Regions from separate parts of the Labilibaculum manganireducens genome, predicted to be linked through region 3. Evidence: riboswitches for the same ligand, from Rfam matches in the RefSeq annotation. Region 3 holds a riboswitch; each other region holds the start of a gene.
What was found. Region 3 has a riboswitch for cobalamin ahead of ACHZAX_RS07080 (TonB-dependent receptor plug domain-containing protein). Riboswitches for the same ligand answer to the same signal wherever they lie in the genome.
Positions count from the first base shown of each region.

Region 1: linked by a shared signal. The riboswitch ahead of ACHZAX_RS09690 (carboxypeptidase-like regulatory domain-containing protein) and the one ahead of ACHZAX_RS07080 (TonB-dependent receptor plug domain-containing protein) in region 3 are both predicted to bind cobalamin.
Region 2: linked by a shared signal. The riboswitch ahead of ACHZAX_RS09725 (ribonucleoside triphosphate reductase) and the one ahead of ACHZAX_RS07080 (TonB-dependent receptor plug domain-containing protein) in region 3 are both predicted to bind cobalamin.
Region 4: linked by a shared signal. The riboswitch ahead of ACHZAX_RS10175 (hypothetical protein) and the one ahead of ACHZAX_RS07080 (TonB-dependent receptor plug domain-containing protein) in region 3 are both predicted to bind cobalamin.

Region 1 covers NZ_CAXXEE010000003.1:2,517,871-2,523,433, forward strand. The annotation lists gene ACHZAX_RS09680 (PepSY domain-containing protein) at 1-82, opposite strand, end outside; gene ACHZAX_RS09685 (TonB-dependent receptor) at 182-2,209, opposite strand; gene ACHZAX_RS09690 (carboxypeptidase-like regulatory domain-containing protein) at 2,212-2,409, opposite strand; cobalamin riboswitch at 2,545-2,757, opposite strand; cobalamin riboswitch at 3,063-3,247, shown strand; gene ACHZAX_RS09695 (hypothetical protein) at 3,376-3,516, shown strand; gene ACHZAX_RS09700 (putative transporter) at 3,791-5,446, shown strand; gene ACHZAX_RS09705 (acyl-CoA carboxylase subunit beta) at 5,507-5,563, shown strand, end outside.
Region 2 covers NZ_CAXXEE010000003.1:2,525,627-2,531,189, reverse strand. The annotation lists gene ACHZAX_RS09735 (hypothetical protein) at 1-159, shown strand, start outside; gene ACHZAX_RS09730 (PepSY-associated TM helix domain-containing protein) at 143-697, shown strand; cobalamin riboswitch at 966-1,150, shown strand; gene ACHZAX_RS09725 (ribonucleoside triphosphate reductase) at 1,260-3,413, shown strand; gene ACHZAX_RS09720 (anaerobic ribonucleoside-triphosphate reductase activating protein) at 3,443-4,153, shown strand; gene ACHZAX_RS09715 (acyl-CoA carboxylase biotin carboxyl carrier protein subunit) at 4,238-4,750, opposite strand; gene ACHZAX_RS09710 (acetyl-CoA carboxylase biotin carboxylase subunit) at 4,753-5,563, opposite strand, start outside.
Region 3 covers NZ_CAXXEE010000003.1:1,835,296-1,840,858, forward strand. The annotation lists gene ACHZAX_RS07065 (ABC transporter substrate-binding protein) at 1-519, shown strand, start outside; gene ACHZAX_RS07070 (iron ABC transporter permease) at 527-1,582, shown strand; gene ACHZAX_RS07075 (ABC transporter ATP-binding protein) at 1,593-2,627, shown strand; cobalamin riboswitch at 2,718-2,924, shown strand; gene ACHZAX_RS07080 (TonB-dependent receptor plug domain-containing protein) at 3,090-5,204, shown strand.
Region 4 covers NZ_CAXXEE010000003.1:2,632,625-2,638,187, forward strand. The annotation lists gene cbiE (precorrin-6y C5,15-methyltransferase (decarboxylating) subunit CbiE) at 1-895, opposite strand, end outside; gene cobJ (precorrin-3B C(17)-methyltransferase) at 888-2,291, opposite strand; gene cobI (precorrin-2 C(20)-methyltransferase) at 2,298-3,011, opposite strand; gene ACHZAX_RS10175 (hypothetical protein) at 3,102-3,332, opposite strand; cobalamin riboswitch at 3,364-3,564, opposite strand; gene ACHZAX_RS10180 (AMP-binding protein) at 3,790-5,433, opposite strand.

The DNA.
Region 1 (5,563 bases), 680 kb from region 3:
AAAACCAAATCACAAACATCAGGCTGAGTACACTTCCTGATAGATTGTGAATTTGGAGGGTAATATTTTTAAATCTGCTCATGTTAGGGTATCAAAATTGGCAAAGAGCAAATCCCCTGATCAGGAATTTCTAATTTTTAAACAGTTCAGGGAATTTGCCTTATGCAGATAAATGTGTATTCTATTTTGCAAACTTGATGTTACAGCCAATAAATACGGTTCGTCCCGGATTTAAAGTGCCGTAATGAGATCCGTAAGGACTGTCATCTACGTAGTCGAAAATATTATCAACTCCGGCAGTTATTTCAAGAGATGTTCCTGCACTTGTAAACCGATGTGAGGTTGTTAGTTTCCATAAATTGTACCCGTCGGCATTTTTTTCACCTTCATAAAATTTCTCATCCTGAATTCTGCCAATCAAGCTTACGTTTAAAGCATAATCTTTCCAGTTTCTGTCATACAGCAAACGGAAATTGGCATAATTTTGAGCCACATTTTCCAAACGAATGTCATCTGTCTCATTCATAGCATCTACATAGGAGTATCCCCCGCCAAGAGTAAAGCCTCCGCCAACTTTCACATTAAAAAGGAAATCGATTCCTTTTGATTTTGTTTCTCCAATGTTGTAGTGCTGACGTGTTTTTTTAATTCCATCGGCTTTATCTGCAGCACTTGTTTCAACTGTTTGGTAGGCAATCATATCATCAACACTATTTTGATAGGCCGATAAGCTAAACGATAATTTTGAAACAATGTATTCTGCCGAAAAAGAATAATAATCAGATTTTTGCGCATCAAGATCAGTATTTCCCAAGTAGAGATTCCCTGGTTTTTCGTAATGGTAATACAACTCTTTTAATGTTGGAGCCTTAAAACCTTTTGCATATGTTGCTCTAAAATTAAAATTGTTGAATTTGTAAAGTGTGGATAATTTGGGTGTAAAATCATTCCCAAATTCTTTGTGCTTTACGTAACGAACACCAGCTACCAAAGAGAGGTTCTTAATTAGTTTGATCTCATCCTGAGCAAATGCAGAAAGGGTATAAGCATCTTCTTTGGCATTTACCAACCGACCTTCCGATTTCAGGCTTTCGTTTACGTATTCGCCACCCAATGTAAATTGATGCGTCTTTTTTAGACTAAAAACGTATTTTAGATTTACATCTTCGCGTTTTTGATCCGTATTAAGAACTTTTTCTCTTATTGAATGAAGGGTTTTCCCTGATTTTGAAGATATATCATTCTGATTGTACTTGTAATAGTATTTAAATTGATCAGAATTAAAATCTAAAGCGATGTAGTCCTTCTTATTAATTAGGTACTTGGCTCCTGCCGAATAAGAAAAATCGTTGTAGTAATAACCATATTTTTTTACTGTAATTGGCTGCAATACATCTTTCTCGTATTTCGATCCCATTGCATATACGCTTAGTTTATTGGTTGCGGCAAAATCAAAGCGCTGACTGATGGCGTAATCCTCGAAGGCATTCACTTGTTTAGCATCTGTAACAACAAGTACATCATCCGATGGATCATCATTATCCATATCATCGTCAATTTCGAACTTGCTTAGCTGCCACCCGTCCGATTCCTTTCTTGAATAAGTTGTAAGAGATGAAAAACGTCCTAAATTCAAACCTACTTTGTTGAAGTACTGTCTGTTTCCATGTTCACTTAATCGGGAATTGCTTTCAGCGTAGATTTTTCGTTTCGATTTTTTGGTTATCACATTAATTACACCTGCAATGGCTTCCGATCCATACAATGATGAAGATGCACCTTTAACCACTTCAATTCGTTCAATATTATCAGGATTAATGCGGTTGATGTCATTCTGGCCTCCAACATCTCCGTACATTCTTTTTCCATCAACAAGTACCAAAATGTAATCATTGCTTAATCCGTTTAACTGCATAAAAGCCCCCATACTGCCCGGACTAAAATCAAATGATGGACTAATTCCAGTCATTAAATCATCAAATCCCGATGCCGAAACAGCCTTCACCATCTTGCTGCTGATTAGTTCGGTTTGAACGGGAGCACTTTTTAAATGATGCGGTGTACCGGTACCTGTAACTACCACTTCGCCCAATTCTCTCTCGGATTTATTCAACTGAAAATCAAGAGCATTTGCTCCTTCCTTAATTTCTATAATTTCTTTTTTTCTTCCATATCCCGAATAGGAAACAACAATTTCGTACTCTCCCACCTTTAAGTTTCGAAACGAATAATACCATCGCTGTTGGTAGCGGCTCCTATGGTTGTTCCATGGAAATAAACGTTGGCACCAATTAAAGGATTTGTCCCGTCCTTTTCTGTGACTGCTCCGGACAATGTCCCCACTTGAGCAACTAAACTCTGACTTACCAATATAAAAAGGCCAATCAGAATGTAATTTTTAAACTGCATGATCGTTTTGTTTTTTAAATTTTAAAACATCACATCTTGCTGCCAAATGTTTACACAAACAAAGAAATTGGAATAATAAATACTGAACACGCGCGTAAGTTCAATACATATACTTCGATTCCCGGAAGCAAAATGTTCTTTAGTTACGACTTGGCAGGTCTCCTGACTTATCTCAGTTTTTACAGCCTTCCCCCCATTTCTGAGAGTGGCTTGCGGTGTAAAAACCATATTTTGCACATGGCAAAATGAGATTTACAGTAGCGGGTACTGTTCCGGATTTTCACCGGATTCCCTTTTCATTCCCTCAGACGATAGCCTGAGCAGAACACCAAAATCGATGCAAATGTATTATATATATTTAAGATATCGCATTCGGGGCAAACAAACCAGAAGTGTTTCACAGCATAGATATGCAAGTTAACGCGAATAAGTAACACAGCCTACAGCTCCCATTACAAGCCAATTAAGGCTTTAATATTTTAATCAACATCCCAGAGAATCAAGTTAACTTCAGCAATTGATTACTTGTAAAATCCATACCTCTGTAAACGATCAGTTTCTTTACTTCTCTCCTTTTTATGTCCGTAAAATCAAATTGATTCAACTTAAAGGAAATTTAAATTTGTTTTTTAGATACTTTTTTTAATAACTTTGCTTCCGAAAATAATTAAGATACCCCGTAAAAAGGGTTTAATAGGGAATCACGTTAAAATCGTGAGCTGACGCGCAACTGTAATTCCAATACAGTTTGCAACATCAAGCCACTGTTCCAATATCAGGAATGGGAAGGCGTTGCAAATGGAAAAGCCAGGAGACCTGTCTTATTTAATTAGATTGATGCTTTCGCGACATAAAGCTAAAAATCAGGACTCGCTGGTGAATTAAAAGTTCCTTTTTAATTTTATTATTCCTGTTTTTTATTGATTGACGCAAAGCATACAGTTTTACCATTTAAAATGTATTGTTATGCAAAAAGTAAGCAGCACTCCTCGCGAAATGGAGAAAGCAGTAAAGACCGAACACAACATGTATTTTGGCTTTGCAACTAATTATTCCGGAAAAAATATTCACTTCCCATTTCAAAAAGTTTATAAGATTCCTTATTGATTCCTGACTAGCCTCTAAATCAATAAAATTGAGCCGGCACTTTCATTTGCCAATTCATAATATCCTGACTTCGTATCAAGATAGATGGGAGTTCCGGCTCTTTTCATATGATTATAATTTGTTTTTAAGTTGCCATATGGAACTTACCATGCTGAGATAATCATCTCTCTGTGTGTCAAAATCGCTTTGACATGGACGTTTCATATCCCTTTATTTCTCACTAAAAAATGATCTTCTTCTGAGATCATATCGTTTAAAACACCAATAATTCAACATGAACATTATAGAACTATTAACTACACCAGGAACAGCATCTACAATTGTCATCATTTGTTTGGCCGCTGTTTTAGGTATTCTATTTGGAAAACTATCGTTTCTCAGAATTAAACTTGGCATTGCAGGCATACTGTTTTCCGGTCTGTTAATTGGGCATTTGGGTGCTGCAACCGATGCTCACGTATTGCACTTCATTAAAGAGTTTGGCTTAATTCTATTTGTGTATTCAATTGGTTTAGAGGTAGGTCCCCGCTTTATCACTTCGCTTAAAAATAATGGATTAAAGATTAACCTGCTCGCTTCAGGAATTGTTATTTCAGGTTTCTTTATTGCAGTTACCATAAAATTTATTTTCGATGTTCCCACTTCCGTGATCACCGGAATTATGTGCGGAGCTGTAACCAATACTCCCAGTTTAGGTGCTGCTCAGCAAACCATTGGCGATGTTATGGGCGCAAGCGAAAATATCGAAATTACGGGCATGGGCTATGCTGTTGCTTATCCGTTCGGAATTTTTGGAATTATTATTAGCATGATATTACTGCGTGTAATTTTCAAAATCAATGTAAAACAGGAAGAAGAACGATACAATAAGGAAATTACCGGCCTCGATGGAAAGCCAATTGCCATAAACGTTGAGATTACCAACCAAAACCTTTTTGGCAAAAGCATACTTTTTCTGAAAGATACCTGCAGTAATAATTTTGTTCTCTCAAGAATTAAACGAAACGATGATTTTATAGCTGCCGATTCCGAAACAATTCTTGAAAAAGGAGATATTCTTTATGGAGTATCGGTAGAATCAAATTTTAAATACATTCAACTTAATTTGGGCAAAATAAATACAACCAAAGATGTTGAGGTGTCTGGCAAACTTGGAATGAAACAAGTCATGATCACCAATAAGAAGCTGGCGGGAAAAAGTATAAAACAAATTGGGATCTCACGCCAGTTCCCTGTAAACATTACCAGAATCTACAGAAATGGTATTGAGTTAATGCCAAAGGAAGAAGACAGTATTGAATTTGGTGATACCGTACGTATTGTAGGAGAAAAAAAAGCTCTGATTAAAGTTGCCTCTCTGCTTGGCAACTCTGTAAAAGAACTATCACACCCTAATATCCTGCCCATTTTTCTGGGAATATTACTAGGGGTTATTATTGGCTTGTTTCCGATAAATATTCACGGCTTTCCTGCACCGGCCAAGCTAGGCCTAGCAGGCGGACCACTGTTAATTGCACTTATACTTGGGCACAAAGGCCGGATTGGCAAACTTGATTTCTATATGACTCCAAGTGCCAACCTTTTTATCCGGGAACTGGGTATTGTTCTTTTTCTGGCTTGTGTTGGAATTTCATCGGGAAAATATTTTGTACAAACGCTTCTAAACGATGGTTACATCTGGATGCTTTATGGCATTGCTATCACTTTTATTCCTCTCCTTATCGTTGCCGTTATTGCACATACCTTAAAAATCAATTACCTCACTATTTGTGGTTTATTGGCCGGATCCATGACCGACCCGCCGGCCTTGGAATTTGCCAATTCAATAGCTCCGATTCAGGCACAATCGACTGCTTACGCCACTGTTTACCCTTTGGTCATGTTCCTACGGGTTTTACTCGCACAAATCCTGGTATTACTTTTTACCTAAGTTCTATTTATTGGAAAATAAGTTCACAATGAATTCATTTAAATTTTACAACTAAAAACAATGAAAGACAACAGAATACCATTTCAAAAATATACAAGCCGACAAGAACAGTTGGCG
Region 2 (5,563 bases), 690 kb from region 3:
GCAAAAGTAAAGGCTAAAGAAGATGCCGAAGAAGGGGGAGAACATTGTGCCTCAGAAATGACAAATATTAATCAAATGCGCGAATGGATGAAAAAGGCAAATAGAAATTTTTATTCAGTTTATTTTGTAGACGGAACTTCTTATGAAATTGTGGAATAGTAAAAAATTGAATAAAAGCATAAGGTCTCTTCATAGAGATCTTGGCTATTTATTTATAGGATTAACTTTGATTTATGCGATTTCTGGTATTTTGCTTGTCCTAAAAAAAGGAGAACAAGATCCATCTTATCGCGAAATCGTAATGGAGAAGGATGCCGAAGCCAACCTAAGACCTGATGAGTTAAAAACTTACTGGAGGGAAAGCTTTAGCGATGCTCCAAAATTAACACGTGTCATTCCAGCTGATGAGGTTTACAATATCTACGTTAAAGGTGGATTAGGGGAATATCATCCTTACAATGGTAAAATAAAGCTAACCACATTTAAGAAAGTACCTGTTTACAAATTTGTGAATGACGTTCATTACAACTCAGGTAAACGATTTTCTTCAATAGCGATTATTTACGCTATTGTATTAATCTTTTTTGCCATTTCCGGAGCTATTATGGTGAAAGGGAAAAATGGATTTAAGAAAAGAGGTGTTTGGTTAATGATAATTGGTTTTATTATACCTGTTCTTATGTATTTTTGTGCTTAGTTTATACTTAGACAAATTTGTATGTGATGTTTTTCGTTAAGATCAATTCAAAAAGTTGGATACAAATTTGGGTCACTTCAAATCTCATTTATAAGATGAATTCTCAAATACTTCCTTGCATAATAGTAGATAAATCCAATTTACTGAGCTTTCCTTATTGAGGATATTCTTTCCTGAAAAAAGAATTAACCATGGTTCTTGCTCTTTTATAGCTTATTGACCAACAACTGTTAATAACTCAGATTGATTATCATATTTTTTCTTCTTACTATTGTATCGATTTATAGGTTCCGAAAGGAATAATAGGGAATCACGTTTAATTCGTGAGCTGTCCCCGCAGCTGTAAGTCCTCATGTTTTTTGGTTTTTTATGCCACTGTTTTATCTCAGCAAAAATGGGAAGGCAAACCAAAAGAGGACAAGCCAGAAGACCTGCCTGTAATGATTATTCGTAGCTTTCGGGAGAAAGGCAGAGAATGAGGATACACAATTCGGTGTATCTTCCTATTCTATATTTTCCTCAGAAGCTATCATTTTTTTCAAAAAAATTAAAAAATACAAGAATGAAAATGAATGGTAGTGTATCCGAATCTCAAATTCGGAAAAGAAACGGTCAGGTTGTTAAATTCAAGCCTGATAAAATTAAAAGTGCAATCAATAAAGCATTTCAGGCAGTAGGTGAAGAACGCGTTGAACTAATCGAATTTTGTGTCAGTCAGGTCATGAAAGAGATTGATTTTTCGGGAATTCCCAATGTAGAAGAAATTCAGGATTTGGTAGAGAAAACTCTATTCAGATATGATTTGTTTGAAGTTGCGAAGGCATTTATTTTATACCGGAAACAACATGAATTGGCTCGCGATACCAAGGAATTATTTTCCAATTTAAATGTGGTTGACGATTATTTGAATCTTCAGGACTGGAGAATAAAAGAAAGTGCAAATTCTTCTTATTCTCTGCAGGGATTGAATCAACACATTTCGACCATTGTGAGTTCTCAATATTGGCTGAATAAGATTTACCCGCAGGAAATTGGAGATGCTCACCAAAAAGGAGCGTTTCACATTCACGACCTTGGATTTTTAAGTGTGTATTGTGTAGGGTGGGATTTGGAAGATCTTTTACTTACTGGTTTTAAAGGCGCGTCGGGCAAATTGGTTAGCCGGCCGGCCAAACATTTCCGTACCATTCTCGGACAAGTGGTCAATTTCTTTTATACCATGCAGGGAGAAGCCGCCGGAGCGCAGGCATTTTCGAATTTCGATACCTTATTGGCTCCTTTCATAAGGTACGATCAATTGGATGAAAATCAGATTAAACAGGCTCTTCAGGAATTTCTTTATAATATGAATGTTCCTACCCGGGTAGGTTTTCAAACGCCGTTTACCAACGTGACCATGGATTTGAATGTTCCAAAATTTATGAGTGATCAGCCGGTAATTATTGGTGGCAAATTGATGAACGAAGTTTACGGGGATTTTCAGGTTGAGATGGATCTCTTTAATAAAATTTTTGCGCAGGTAATTGAAGAAGGAGATGCCAATGGAAGTGTTTTTTCTTTCCCGATACCAACTTATAATATCACATCCGATTTTGAATGGGATAAACCAGCGTATGAAAACATTTGGAGAATCACCGCTAAATATGGAATTCCGTACTTTTCAAATTTTGTAAATTCTGATTTGTCGCCTGATGATGTGCGAAGTATGTGTTGCCGGCTGCGTTTGGATAAACGTGAACTGGCACGACGTGGAGGCGGTTTGTTTGGTGCGAATCCGTTAACTGGTTCGGTTGGAGTGGTAACTGTAAATTTACCTCGTTTGGGCTACGAAGCCAGTAACGAAGCTGAATTCTTTAAGCGTTTGGAGCATCTGATGAATTTGGCAAAAAATAGTCTGGAGATCAAACGAAAAATGATTGAAAATTTAACAGAAAAAGGCTTGTTCCCTTATTCAAAATTTTATTTGCGTCATCTAAAAAATAAGAATGGTAAATTTTGGCAAAATCATTTTTCAACAATCGGAATTGTTGGAATGAATGAGTGTTGTCTGAATTTTATTGGAAGCGATTTGGTTTCGGAAGAAGGAAATGCTTTTGCGCTTCGGATTTTTGATTTTATGAAGCAAAAACTGGTTGGTTTTCAGGAGGAAACAGGTAACATCTATAATTTGGAAGCAACGCCGGCCGAAGGAACAACTTATCGTTTGGCTCAGCTTGATACCAAAACTTACGGTGATATTATTGTTGCCAATCAGGAGAACTTTCGAAAAGGAGCGGCACCTTACTATACCAACTCTTCGCAGCTTCCGGTTGCATATACCGATGATTTATTCGAAGCTTTAACATTGCAGGACAAGCTGCAGACACAATATACCGGAGGAACTGTATTTCATACCTTTATTGGAGAAAAGCAGCTTTCTGTTGATGCCGTGAAGTTGCTGCTGCAAAAAATAACCAATAATTACCATCTCCCATACATTACCTTATCTCCAACATTTAGTATTTGCCACGAGCATGGATACATTTACGGAGAACATGAATTGTGTCCTAAATGTGCAAATTCCGGTCAACGGACGGAATGTGAAGTGTTCTCAAGAATTGTTGGATATCTGCGTCCTATACATCAATGGAACGACGGCAAAAGACAGGAATTTAAGGAGCGAAAATTATTTGACAAAAAGGCTCATGTTGAGGTTGAAGAGCTGGTCGTAGGTTAAATTAATTTTCATTAATCTAATTTATTTCAATGCAAATATCTGGATTTATAAAGAACAGCTTAATTGATTATCCTGGAAAGATGGCTTCGGTGATTTTCACTCAAGGCTGTAATATGGCATGCAGGTTTTGTCACAATTGGGAGCTGATTTCGAAATATCACCCCATGGGAGATTCAGTTGATGAAACTGAAGTATTGAATTATTTAAAAAAAGCGAAGGGATTCATCGATGCTCTTGTTATTACCGGAGGTGAACCAACTGTTCAGCCAGATTTGGTCGCATTTATACGCAAAGTGAAGGCATTGGGACTATTTGTAAAATTAGATACGAATGGAACCAATCCCAAGCTTGTAAGAATCCTGATGCAGCAGAATCTGATTGATTATGTGGCAATGGATTTGAAGATAGTGCCCGAATTATCTGCATATAAAGGGATTGTTGGCAATCAGTTTACAGAAATTCAGCTGATGAATGTAAAAAAGTCGATTGCTATTCTCAAAGATTCGCCGATTGCTGTTGAGTTTAGAACAACACTAATTCGGGAGTGTCATTCCGAAACCGATATTCGTAAAATGTGCGAAGTACTTAAAGGAGATTACAAATACACTTTACAGTCGTTTTCAGCGGTAAAAGTATTGGATTCATCTTTTGTAAATTATTCAGGCTATACTCATTTGGAGGTAGAGGAGATCATTAAATCCAACAAGGATTTAAATGGTAATATTTGTCAGCTTGATTAATTGATATAAGTTTTTTTAGTTTGTGGTTAATCCCCCGCCGTAAAGGAATATCCTTTGGGTGGGGGATGTAACTAATTGCCAAAACTAGTCTATTTCGATTAAAACCTGATTGGACATTACACTATCTCCGTCTTTAACCAGGATTTTTGATATTGTACCATCTTGCGCGGCCAATATCTGATTCTGCATTTTCATTGCTTCGAGCAACACCAGAGGACTTCCTTTTTCTACTATACATCCTTCAGCTGTTAATACCTCTGTAATTTTGCCCGGCATAGGAGCAAGTAAATTACAATTGAGTTTGATGAGATTATTTTTACGAAGTTTCTCTTTTCTTTGAAAAGTAGCTTCGGTATCAATTGTAAAGTTATAGGTGTTTCCGTTTACTAATACAGTACATTTATTCTGTTTTAATTCAGCGATTTCACCAATGAAATTTTTGTCTTTGTATTGAATGATAGATTCATTGTCTTTTTCTTTTATTGTAAATCTATCGTTTTTTGACCGGGAAGAAAGTACCTGATAGTTTTGTGTTTTTAAGCTGTACGATTGATCTCCGGAAAGCACAAAGCTCTTGTTTTTTTTAAGTGTAATCATGGCTAAAAAAGTTTATTTCTCATTTTTGCAGCCCACGCAGAATCCTCCTTGTGAGTCAAATTACTTTCGATTTTTTGTTTCTCGTTTAAATAAGCCTGAAGAGCCATTATAGCAGCTGCTTTTTCTTCATCCTGTTCCTGAAAGAAAGGTTTACCGAGCTTTTCCGATATAAACGATGTGTTGTATGATCCATTGATAAAATCAGGATGATTGAGCACCAGTTTAAAAAATGGAATTGTTGTTTTTACACCTTTTATTACCGTGTTTTCAATTACCGCTAACGCATGCTCAATGGCTTCTTGTCTGTTCTCTCCTGTAATGATCAATTTAGTTATCATAGAATCGTAACTGGGAGGAATTAATTTGCCGTTTTCAAAACCTGTATCCACGCGCAGGAAACTGCATTCAGGAAATTCCATTCTATCAATAATTCCCGGATTAGGAGAAAAATCGGCTTGCACATCTTCGGCATTGATACGCAATTCAATTGCCCAGCCTTTTCTTTGAATATCGCCTTGCCGAAGTTCCAGTTTTTCACCAACTGCTGTTTTAATCTGTTGCTTAATTAAGTCGATTCCGGTTATTGCCTCGGTAATTGGATGCTCAACCTGCACTCTGGTATTCATTTCCAGAAAATAGAAACGATTATCTTTGTCTAATAAGAATTCAACCGTACCCAGTGTGTGGTAATTAATTTTCCGACAAAGATAAAGAGCCATTTCTCCCATTTTATTTCTCAAATCATCGGAAACAGCAACAGAGGGAGCTTCCTCCATTAATTTCTGATGTTTGCGCTGAATGGAACATTCACGT
Region 3 (5,563 bases):
AATGAGGAGGCCGAGGCTGAAAAACATTTTAATGCTGTAGAAAAGAGATACAATGATTTGAAAAAGTTGGTGGAAAATGTGGAGAGTAAACCAAGCATTCTTTCGGGCTATAATTTTAAAGGCATTTGGTATATGCCTGGCGGACAAAGCTACTTAGCGCAATTCCTTCGCGACGGAAAGGCAGATTATTGTTGGTTTTCTGATAGCACCAGTGGCAGTATGCCATTAAGTTTTGAGGTTGTTTTCGATAAGCAGGGAGAAGCAGATATTTGGTTTGGCCCCGGACAATGCAGAACTTTGGAGGATATGAAAAATATGGATGAGCGTTACACCTTATTTCGATCATATAAAACAGCTCATGTTTTTTGTTCTACCAAAAGAATGAAAGATAGCGGCGCCAACGATTGGTTTGAGTCAGGTGTAATGCAACCCGATGTTGTGTTTAAAGATGTGATTAAGATTTTACATCCCGAATTGCTGCCAAATTATGAACTGTATTACTATCAACAATTGAAATAGGAGAGCTATGCTGTTGAATAAAAATGGAAGATTGTTTTCGCTCGTATTTGGGATACTGTTCCTTCTCATTTGTGGCGTTTTCCTGTTGGATTTGATATTCGGAAGTGTAAATATTCCTTTTAAAAAGGTGTTTGCAATACTATATGGTGCTGATGTGAAAAACTCATGGAACTACATCATTTTAAATTTTCGTTTACCGAAAGCTTTAACTGCCATTTTTGTTGGAGCCGGATTATCGGTTACAGGCTTAATGATGCAGACACTTTTCAGAAATCCATTGGCCGGACCTTACGTTTTGGGAATTAGTTCCGGGGCAAGTTTGGGAGTTGCTTTAATGGTAATGGCATCAGCTTTAATGCCGGTTGCTTTTGGAGTTATTTCGGCTTTTTTAGGTAGTTGGGCATTGGTGGTTGCAGCTGTTGTTGGTGCATCATTGGTATTCATGCTGGTTGCTTTGGCCTCTCTTAAAATATCAGATAGTGTTTCACTGCTGATTATCGGAATCATGTTTGGAAGTATTACCGGTGCTGTGGTAAATATTCTGCAATATTTTAGCGATCCGGAGCAAATACAAAGTTTTATCGTATGGACTTTTGGCAGCTTGGCAGGTGTTACATGGACCGAAATGAAAGTAATGGTACCCATTGTTTTTAGTGGTTTGATCATTGCTTTTTTTCTGATAAAACCATTGGACGCACTTTTGTTGGGCGAGAATTATGCGCGGGGAGTTGGAATATCAGTTAATAAGACTCGTATAGCCGTTATTATTAGTACGGCATTAATTGCCGGAACATTAACCGCATTTACTGGCCCTATTGCTTTTGTTGGTGTTGCTGTGCCACATATTGCACGATCTATTTTCAGAACCGCAAGTCATAAAGTACTAATGCCGGCGGTAATATTAATTGGTGCGGCTATCATGCTTGCTTGTGACATTATTTCTCAAATACCGGGGAATCAGAATACATTACCAATTAATTCGGTAACAGCATTGTTTGGAGGGCCGGTTGTAATTTGGGTGATTATGCGTAGTAGAAATGTGAAGGCTTCTTTTGCCGGGTAAGAATTGGGTTATGAGTGAAATTAAAGAAGTACAAAAAGACATACTGGTAACTCAGGATCTTTCCATTGGATACAAACAAGGGAAGAAGGAACAGCTATGCTTGCTTTCAGATATCAACCTGACAATCAGGCGGGGCGAAATGGTCTGTCTTTTGGGTCCGAACGGAGCGGGTAAATCGACTCTTATGAGAACCATTGCCGGTATTCAATCGCCCTTGGCGGGATATACCTTGGTAGAAGGAATTCCTATTCGTGATCGGAATTTTAAAGAGATTGCTCAATTGCTAAGTATCGTTTTAACTGAGCGGATTAATGTGGGAAACCTCACCGTTTACCATATCGTTTCTTTGGGCCGGCATCCTTATACTTCATGGATGGGACGTTTATCGGAAGAGGATAACGATAAAATTAAAGGGGCATTGGAACAAGTCGGTTTATTGCATTATGCCGATCATTTCATCAATCAGTTGAGCGATGGGGAACGGCAGCGGGTGATGATCGCCAAGGCTTTGGCACAGGATACGCCGTTAATTATGCTCGATGAACCTACTGCGCATTTGGATTTGCCAAACCGTGTTGACATCATGCGGTTGTTGCATCGTTTGGCCCGGGAAACCAATAAGGCCATTTTACTTTCTACCCACGAATTGGATTTAGCACTTCAGGCTGCAGATGTTATTTGGCTGATGGCACGGGGGCAGACGATTAAAGTTGGTGCTCCTGAGGATTTGGTTTTGAATGGAAGCATCGAAGAGACATTTCATAATAAATCATTCATCTTTGATCGTAAGACAGGAAATTTCATTATGAATTACCAGAAAAAACAGATCATTCAGGTTTTGGGTAATGATGTAATGGGGTTCTGGACACAAAGGGCATTGTCCCGCGAAGGTTATCAGGTTACTTGCGAAGAAGCCGGTAATTGTTCTGTGAAATTGCTCGAAGATACTATGGAATGGGAAATTCATCGAAATGGAGAGGTGAAAAAATGTCGGAGCATTCAGGAACTGCTGGCTTATCTCCGAACTTTTCTTGTTTTCGATTAATTTTAAATCTGTATTTTATTCATTTATAGAGTCTCCTGAAATACTGCCAAATAAATTTCTAAAATTAGATTTCTCAGAATAATATTTTACATACATTTGCGTCGCATTCGGTATTTTATTCCTCATTATTCAGGAATGAAATGAAAAGGGAATTCGGTGAAAATCCGAGACTATACCCGTAGCTGTAAGTTCTAAAAAGAGCTTTTTGAAAGTCCTGTGCCACTGTTCCAATTTTGGAATGGGAAGGCCTCAAAAAGTAGAACAAGTCAGAAGACCTGCCTTTGCAATCAATTTTAAGTCATTGCTTTCGGGAAAAAGAGCAAGTGAACGAAAACTTTATCGAACATTGATACAAGGATTGATCTGCCATGACCGGTTCTTTATGTCATGTTGTGAAATTTTCTTTTAGCTCCCTGTCTGCATTGCATTAGTTAAACTTATTTTCATTTATTCTTAAAAGACATGAAAAGAACATTTTTAACGGCTTTTGCATTGCTGTCATTATTAAATTCTGCAGTAAAAGCTGATGAGATTCCAAATCCTGCCAAAGATACAACGGCAGTGAGACACCTGAATTTATCAGAAGTTAAGATTAACGCATCACGTGTAAATGCAAAAATGAAGGATCTTCCTCAAAAGGTTGAGGTGGTTACAAGAAGAATGATTGAAGCGACTCCTGCAGTTGATATGGGTGAGTTGCTAAAAAAGACTACCGGTGTTGATATTATTCAATATCCAGGAATTTCTTCAGCTGTAAGTATGAGAGGTTTTGCACCATCTACATCAAACAAATACAATGTGATTTTAATTGATGGCAAACCTGCAGGAACTACCAATATTGCAACAATAGATATGTCGAATGTAGAACGGGTTGAAATTTTAAAAGGCCCTTTCTCAGCACAATATGGTTCTTCGGCTATGGCTGGAGTAATCAATATTGTTACCAAAGAGAGTACGCAAAGTATTACCGGAAATGCAAGTATTTCTTACGGAAGCTTCGAAACGTATACGGGTAGTTTAAGTGCCGGTGGTGCTTTGTCTGAATCAATGGATTTTGATGTAAGCTGCAATTACCAAAAACAAGGAAAGGATTATAAAATTGGGAAAAAGAATTTCTTTGGTAAAAGCGATGCTGAAACAATATTGGATCCAACGACCTACGGCAAGAGGATGGAGCACTCGCAATTTGAAAGACAGAATGCAAGTGCACGTTTAGGCTTCATTTTAGATGAAAACTGGAAGATTAATATTCATCAGTCGGTGTTTATTGCCAATGATGTTGAAACACCAGGTTCTTTTTGGCATGTGTATGGTATGGATTCAAAAGATATGAATAAGTATACAACAAGTGCTGACGTACTGGGAAAAATAGGAAATCATAAGCTAAGTTTATCTCCTTTTCACAGCAAAGAGGAAACAACCACTTTCAATTCAGTTTATGGTGATACCGAGAGTATTCATAAAAATTACGGCTTTATTCTTCAGGATGCCTTTAAAGTAGGAGAGCACTCTATTGCTTTTGGCATCGACAATAAAAACGATGTTTCCGAAAGCAATAATTGGAATACTTTGGGTGATGTTACAGCTCCTTCTACTCCAAAATATAAAAATGTATCGACCGGCATTTTTGGTCAGATAAATACAAATACTTTAAATGGAAAATTGAATATTGCCATAGGGGCAAGATATGATTTGGTGAAACTGAAATTGGAAGCGGACGATTTATTAGGGAATGAAGCAAGTACAGAGGAATACAATGTATTTACACAAAATGTGGGTGTAAAATATGAACTTCTTAAAGGATTAGCGGTTCATTCCAGTTGGGGAAATGCATTTTATGCTCCTGATGCTTTTCAAAAGGCAGGATTGTATACCACCGCATATGGAACCACAAAGGGAAATCCAAATTTGAAGGATGAGCAAAGTAATACTTTTGATGCTGGATTTGAATATAAGAATTTTGGGAAAGGCTTTAATTTCGATTTTACTTATTTTAAAACACATCATAATAACATGATCGTTAGTTATTCTGTAGACCCGGATGGCACAGCATACAATGGTGATGAGTATAAAACTTACAAAAATGCCAATTTTGCCGATATGGATGGAATTGAAATTGAATCATCTTATGATTTTGGTGCTTTGGTTGATTACAATTATTCCTTGAAACTATATGCTAATTACACTCATATTATTGATGCAGCTGTAACCGAGCGTATTAAAACAGATGATGGAACTTATAAAAACCAGAGCAGTCCTATGAGATATGTTCGCGATAACAATGCAAATTTCGGAATTGATTTTGACAATTTGAATGGGTTTTCTACTCGTTTAAATGCGCGTTATATTGGTCATAGATATGAAGATAATTGGTATACGGTTCGAACCAATGTTACCGAAAAAGTTCTTCGTCATCCGGTTTCAATGGTCTTTGATTATTCGGCAAGCTATACTTTCAAAGAAAAATATACTCTTGGAGTAACTGTGGCTAACTTGTTCGATGAAAACTATACCGAAAAAGATGGATACAATATGTCGGGTAGAGCAATAACTGCCAAGTTCGGTTATAAATTCTAAAGGATAACTTGTAAGCTTACACGCATTGTTTTCCAATAATAAAATGATCTATGTAAGCTTACATGGCATAGTTTCAGAAAAAAAAATGGCGTTTGTTTTCTTACAAAGCATACTTTCGAAAAAAGAAACAGCAATTGTAAGCTTGCATGCTATACTTTTTAAAAAGAAAATGGTAATTGCAAGCTTACACAGTATACTTTTAAAAAGAAAAGTGGTAGTTGTAAGCTTACACGGTATACTTTTTAAAAAGGAAATGGTAATTGTAAGCTTACAAGGCATACTTTTTAAAAAACAGATATATTTTGGGACTAATATTGTCAAATTTACTTGGTGAAAATTACACCGAAAAAGATGGTTAT
Region 4 (5,563 bases), 800 kb from region 3:
CGCAAAATTTTCGTTGATTCAATTTCAATAGCTCCTTGGATTCTTCTCTGCGTTCAAAAGCAGTCACCTGCAAATGCGGAGCAAACTGCTTGGCTTCAATGGAAACTGAACCCGTGCAATACCCAACATCCCAAAGGTGTTTTGCATCATTCAATTCTAAAAATGAAATGGAATTCAATCGGATGCTTCGCTTGGTTATCATCTTTGGCCTGCCTTCCAGAATGTGAAAATCAGCCTCGTGAATGCCCAATGTCCGTTTGATCTCCCTCTCCTGAATCAGCACCAGACAATTTGGATGAGCAAAGTCCTTCTCAACAACATCCTGCAATGAAATTTCTGTACAATACTGCTCTTCTCCTCCCAGTTTTGAACCTACAATCATCTTGTAATTGCCGAAACCGGCATCCAGCATTCTTGCAGCAATTGTGGCCGGTGTTTTTCTCTTATCGGTAAGAACACCAATGCATTTTTTACCCCGAATCAATTCCTGATCCAAATTCACCCAATCTCTTCCGGTCAGGGTGCAAATTGTCATTTCGCCATAAGCCAATTGAAACTCATGTGCCAGCAACTGCAAACTGTTGAAATAAGGGTACACCTTTATTTTTGTATCCGGAAAACGGCACTTGATCGTGTTGCCGATACCAAAAAATAATGGGTCTCCGGATGCAATCACCACAATGGGTTCATCAATCTGCTCGTAAACCAGAAAGCTTCCCTCCAATGGAATAACGACATCAATCCATTTGGCATTTTCAGGCAAATAAGAAGCAACCAAATTTCTGTGGCGCTTTCCTCCCGAGAAATAGTGATGATTTTGCAGCACCTCCTTCACCTCATCAGAGAGATTCACTTCCATTCGGTCGGGTATTCCAATGATGTAAAAATTAAACATCTCTCCCGGGTTTTAAATCGTAAGCGTCTTCCAAGCTTAAGATGGCATTCACAATGGTTGCAGCCAATGTTGAACCACCTTTTCGTCCTTCAATAATAACAGCAGGTAAATCTGTAAAACTCTTCACTCTGTGTTTTGATTCCTTCACATTCACAAATCCAACCGGAGCAGCTATGATTCCGGCTGGTAGAATGTTTTTACTTCTCATTAAGTCAGTTAATTCGATCAAGGCTGTTGGCGCATTTCCAAACACATACAATGCATCCGGATGCTCCTCTGCTGCCAAACGAATTCCCGCCTGAGTACGGGTGATGCCATGTTTTTCGGACAATTCCATGGTGCGGGGATCGTGCAAATAACATTTGATCTCAACGCCCATTCTATCGCAGGCTTTCTTGCGAATTCCCGACTGAACCATAGTAACATCGGTAATAATTACACCTCCTTTTTGGAGGTATTCATTTAATTTTGGAGCTGCATTGTTCTGTACTTTCAAAATCTCAGCCAATTCAAAGTCTGCCGAAGTATGAATGCAATGCAAAAGAATCCATTTCGTTTCCAAGGGCAAATCCATTTCTTTCAATTCTGCAGCAATGGTTCGAAAGCTTTCCTGCATAATCAAAGGACCCGGTCTTCCCTCCTGCTCCTCTTTATTATAGTATCCTCGTGGTGTAATAAACCGATCACCTGAAATATAGCTTTGTGAATTCCCAACAATCACCAGTGAAAACATGTCTGCCATTTCAGGATCAAAATCGCGTAGGTTTGTCAAGGTAATTTGTTCCTCGGCACGAGCCACCTGGCGTACAACAGCAACTGGTGTAGTATCTTCTCTCTCCTCTAAAAACAGTTCGCGTAAGCGATACAATTGCCAATATCTTTTATTGCTTTTGGGATTGTAAATTGCAGTTACGAAATCGCCCATAGCAGCTGCCTTTATTCTCTTCTCGATCAAAGCATAACTGGTGAGTAAATCCGACAAGGAAAGAATCACCAAATCGTGACTTAACGGTGCGCCCAATTTTGCAGCCGCAGCCTGAAAAGCAGAAATCCCAGGTATAACTTTTAGCTCTACTTTCGATTGTGTTTTCTCAGCCATCTCGAAAACAAGCGATGCCATTCCGTAAATACCGGCATCGCCAGAGCTGATCACAACAACATCTTTCCCTGTTTCAGCCAATTCAAATGCCTTTTCGGCGCGCTGCACTTCCTGACGCATTCCCGTATCCATGCATTCTGTTCCTTCTTTCAGAAATGATTCTATGAACTGAAAATAATATTTGTATCCAATCACCACATCGGCTTCTCTTATTGCATCTATTGCAGGATTTAAAAACAGATCCGGACTTCCTGGTCCAAGGCCTGCAACGGTTATTTTTCCTAATCTATTTGGCATGATATATTATTTATTTCCGTAAAAAATTAAAATGGCGAAGTATGGAATCTTCCTGTCCTTCAAACTTTCCATATCGGTGCAGGTAAACTGCTTTTGAGTTCCTAAATATTCACCGTAAAAGAACTTCAGATCACTATTTTGAATGAACACTTTAATCCAATCACGAACCATTGATAACTTCATCAAAACGACAGTTTGGTTCTGCTCCAGCAAAGATTTCAGTTCCTCTTCATTCTCTATGTCCGGAGCTATTAATAATTTATCGTTCTGAGTTGCCAATGCCAGTTTTCCTGCTGATCCTCCCAAAATAAAAGCCGGAACTCCCGGAATCATCTCAAAATCGACACTATTCTTCCTGAAATCTTCAAGTAAATAGGAAAATGTGCTGAAAAATGAAATATCTCCTTCGCTCACCACTGCTACCTGTTTGCCTTCCTTAACATCCTTCTGCACTTTCCGAAACAAATCTGCATATGCTTTTTCGGCCGCCGATCGATCCTTGCTCATCGGCACTGTAATGGGCACAAACTTGTTCTCTTCTACATCCAGTTGTTTCAAAATCACCAATGAAAAACTATCCTGATTCCCTTTTGATGATTGCGTTGCCGGATAGTAAATCTTCTCTGATTTCTTCAAACAGTTCAAAGCTTTCACCGTAATTAACTCAGGGTCTCCCGGACCTAAGGCCACTCCAAACACTTTACCTCTTTCACTTATCATGTTATCTTATTTTTAAAGCATTCAAACGGATGTTTGCCTTTAATTTATAGTACATCAATTCTAACCTGTTGCGAACAACAAGCTGAATTATTAAATTGTATTAATTGGGAATAGAAACTGACTCCAAAAATTAATTTTTTGCAAATGGCATTTTTCAACCATCACTTCTTTAATTGATTGGAAATTCAACCAGTTCGTTTTATCAAAAAACGAGATGAACAGAGAGCCATCTTGCACTGATTTAAAATTGGAAAATTGGTTCCGCAATAATGAACCACGCATAATATGCCATGTAGGCACACATTTAGTAATTTTCTTCATAATCTTACTTTTAGTCCCGAAAGTGTCGATTAAACAAAATTGCTTTTAGGCAGGTTTTCTGACTTTCTCCCTCTTGTTGCGCCTTCCCATATCTTCCATAAGATACAGTGGCATCATGCAACCGAGTTTGGTATAGAGATTACAGCTGCGGGTACAGTTCCGGACTCAAACCGGATTCCCTCTTTAATATTACATCAAGTGATATGATATTGCCAAATCGCGAAACAAATGTATCAATATTAATTCAAGATACTAACAATCTATTTTATGAATGTAAAAAACCAAAGCAAATCATCCACCATTAAACACTGATTATCATCTAAATAACAATTACAGTAAGATCTTATTTCTGTCTAAAAACATAAAGAACAAGAAATTTTCAGATCATAAAAAAAACACCCCAAATGTTAGGTGTAACATTTGGGGTGAAATTTATTCTTAATAGTCTTTTTTGTTTCTAATGATATAAAAACCGCTTTATTTTATGCGTTGCCGTTTTTTGAAATGGGTCAATTTGGGCGATCACTAACTGAACCTGCGAAAATTTATTTACACGTGAATTCACATAAACCTGTAATTCCTTCATTAACTCATCAACAGTGTCATCGACATAATTCCCCACCTCTTTTTTAAGATGTTGATATTGCTGTTCCAATTCCTCATAATTAAAATGAACCATTGCAACCAATTTTCCTTTCTGTTCAATAACTACAGACTCTATTACATGTTTAAAGTTATTGATTACCGATTCTATTTCTTCCGGATAAATGTTTTCTCCGCTTGATCCAACAATCATATTTTTCAATCGACCTTCGATATATAAATAATTGTCTTTATCCATTTTTGCCAAGTCGCCGGTTTTAAACCAGCCATCTTCTGTTAAAACCTCCTTGGTTTTTTCCGGCTCTTTATAGTAACCCATCATCACATTATCACCCTTTGCCCATACTTCTCCAATTTGAGTAACAGGATCAGGATTATTGATTTTCAGCTCAACTCCGACTAAAGCAGGCCCTGTAGATTGAAATTTAGTAATTGCGGGACCACATCCTGCAATTAATGGTGCCGTTTCAGTTAATCCATAACCAATAGCATAGGGAAACTTTGCTTCACGCAAAAACAGTTCAACCTTAGAGTTCAATTTAGCTCCGCCGATACCAAAAAAAGTTAATTTACCACCAAAGGTTTCCATTAATTTTTTTCCGGCAATTGCGTTCAGCTTCTTGCGGAAAAACGGAATTTTATATAAATATTTGGTAATGGCTTTCCCATTAATCGACGGTAAAATTTTACTCCTGTAAATCTTCTCGATAATCAATGGAACCGAAAACATGATGGTTGGCCGCACTTCTTTAAATGCTGACAATAACAATGAAGGCACGGGAGCTTTTCCTAAATAATAGATACAGGAACCGGCAATCATAGGAATCACATATCCCAAAGTATTTTCATAGGTGTGCGACAAAGGTAAAATTGAAAGAAAACGATCCGTTTCATCTATAGGATGGATTGTTTTTGACAGAATAGCATTGGAGCAGATATTTTTATGAGACAACATAACCCCCTTAGAGTTGCCTGTTGTTCCAGACGTATAAATAATTGCAGCCATATCATCCTCACAAACCTGATAATCCTGCTTTGGTTTTTCAGAAAGATCAAATTTCGGTGAAGATTCATTTGTATGAATTAAATTGAAATCTTCAATCGCAATAATCGATTGTAAGGTTTCAATTTTAAGGTTTTCAATTTTAGAGCGCAAACCTGTCGAAACAAAAACAGCTTTTGCTTCAGAATGGCTTAAAATATTTTCAATCTCAAACTGACTAAAATCAGGTAACATTGGAACAACAACTGCACCCATAAAAGTTGTTGCATAGTAGGCCATGCCCCAATTAGGCATGTTCGTACTCAACAGAGCAATTTTATCACCTGGTTTAATTCCCAACTTCTCAAAAAAAGCAAGCAGGGCTTGAATATTTGCATAAACCTCGTTATAAGTAAAGGGAGTTTGCCCAACAAGGGCCATTGCATTACAGTTGCCGAATTTCGCTGCCGTTTCCGAAAAAAGTGCAGGAAAAGTTAAACTTTTATACTGTTTCATCATGGTTTTATTTGTCCGTTGCAGCTCAATATTAAGGTTGAATTAACACAAACTACATACGCAAGTTATAAAAAAAACAACATTGGTATTCAATTTTCACCAAATAGCTTAATCGATTGTATTTTCATGA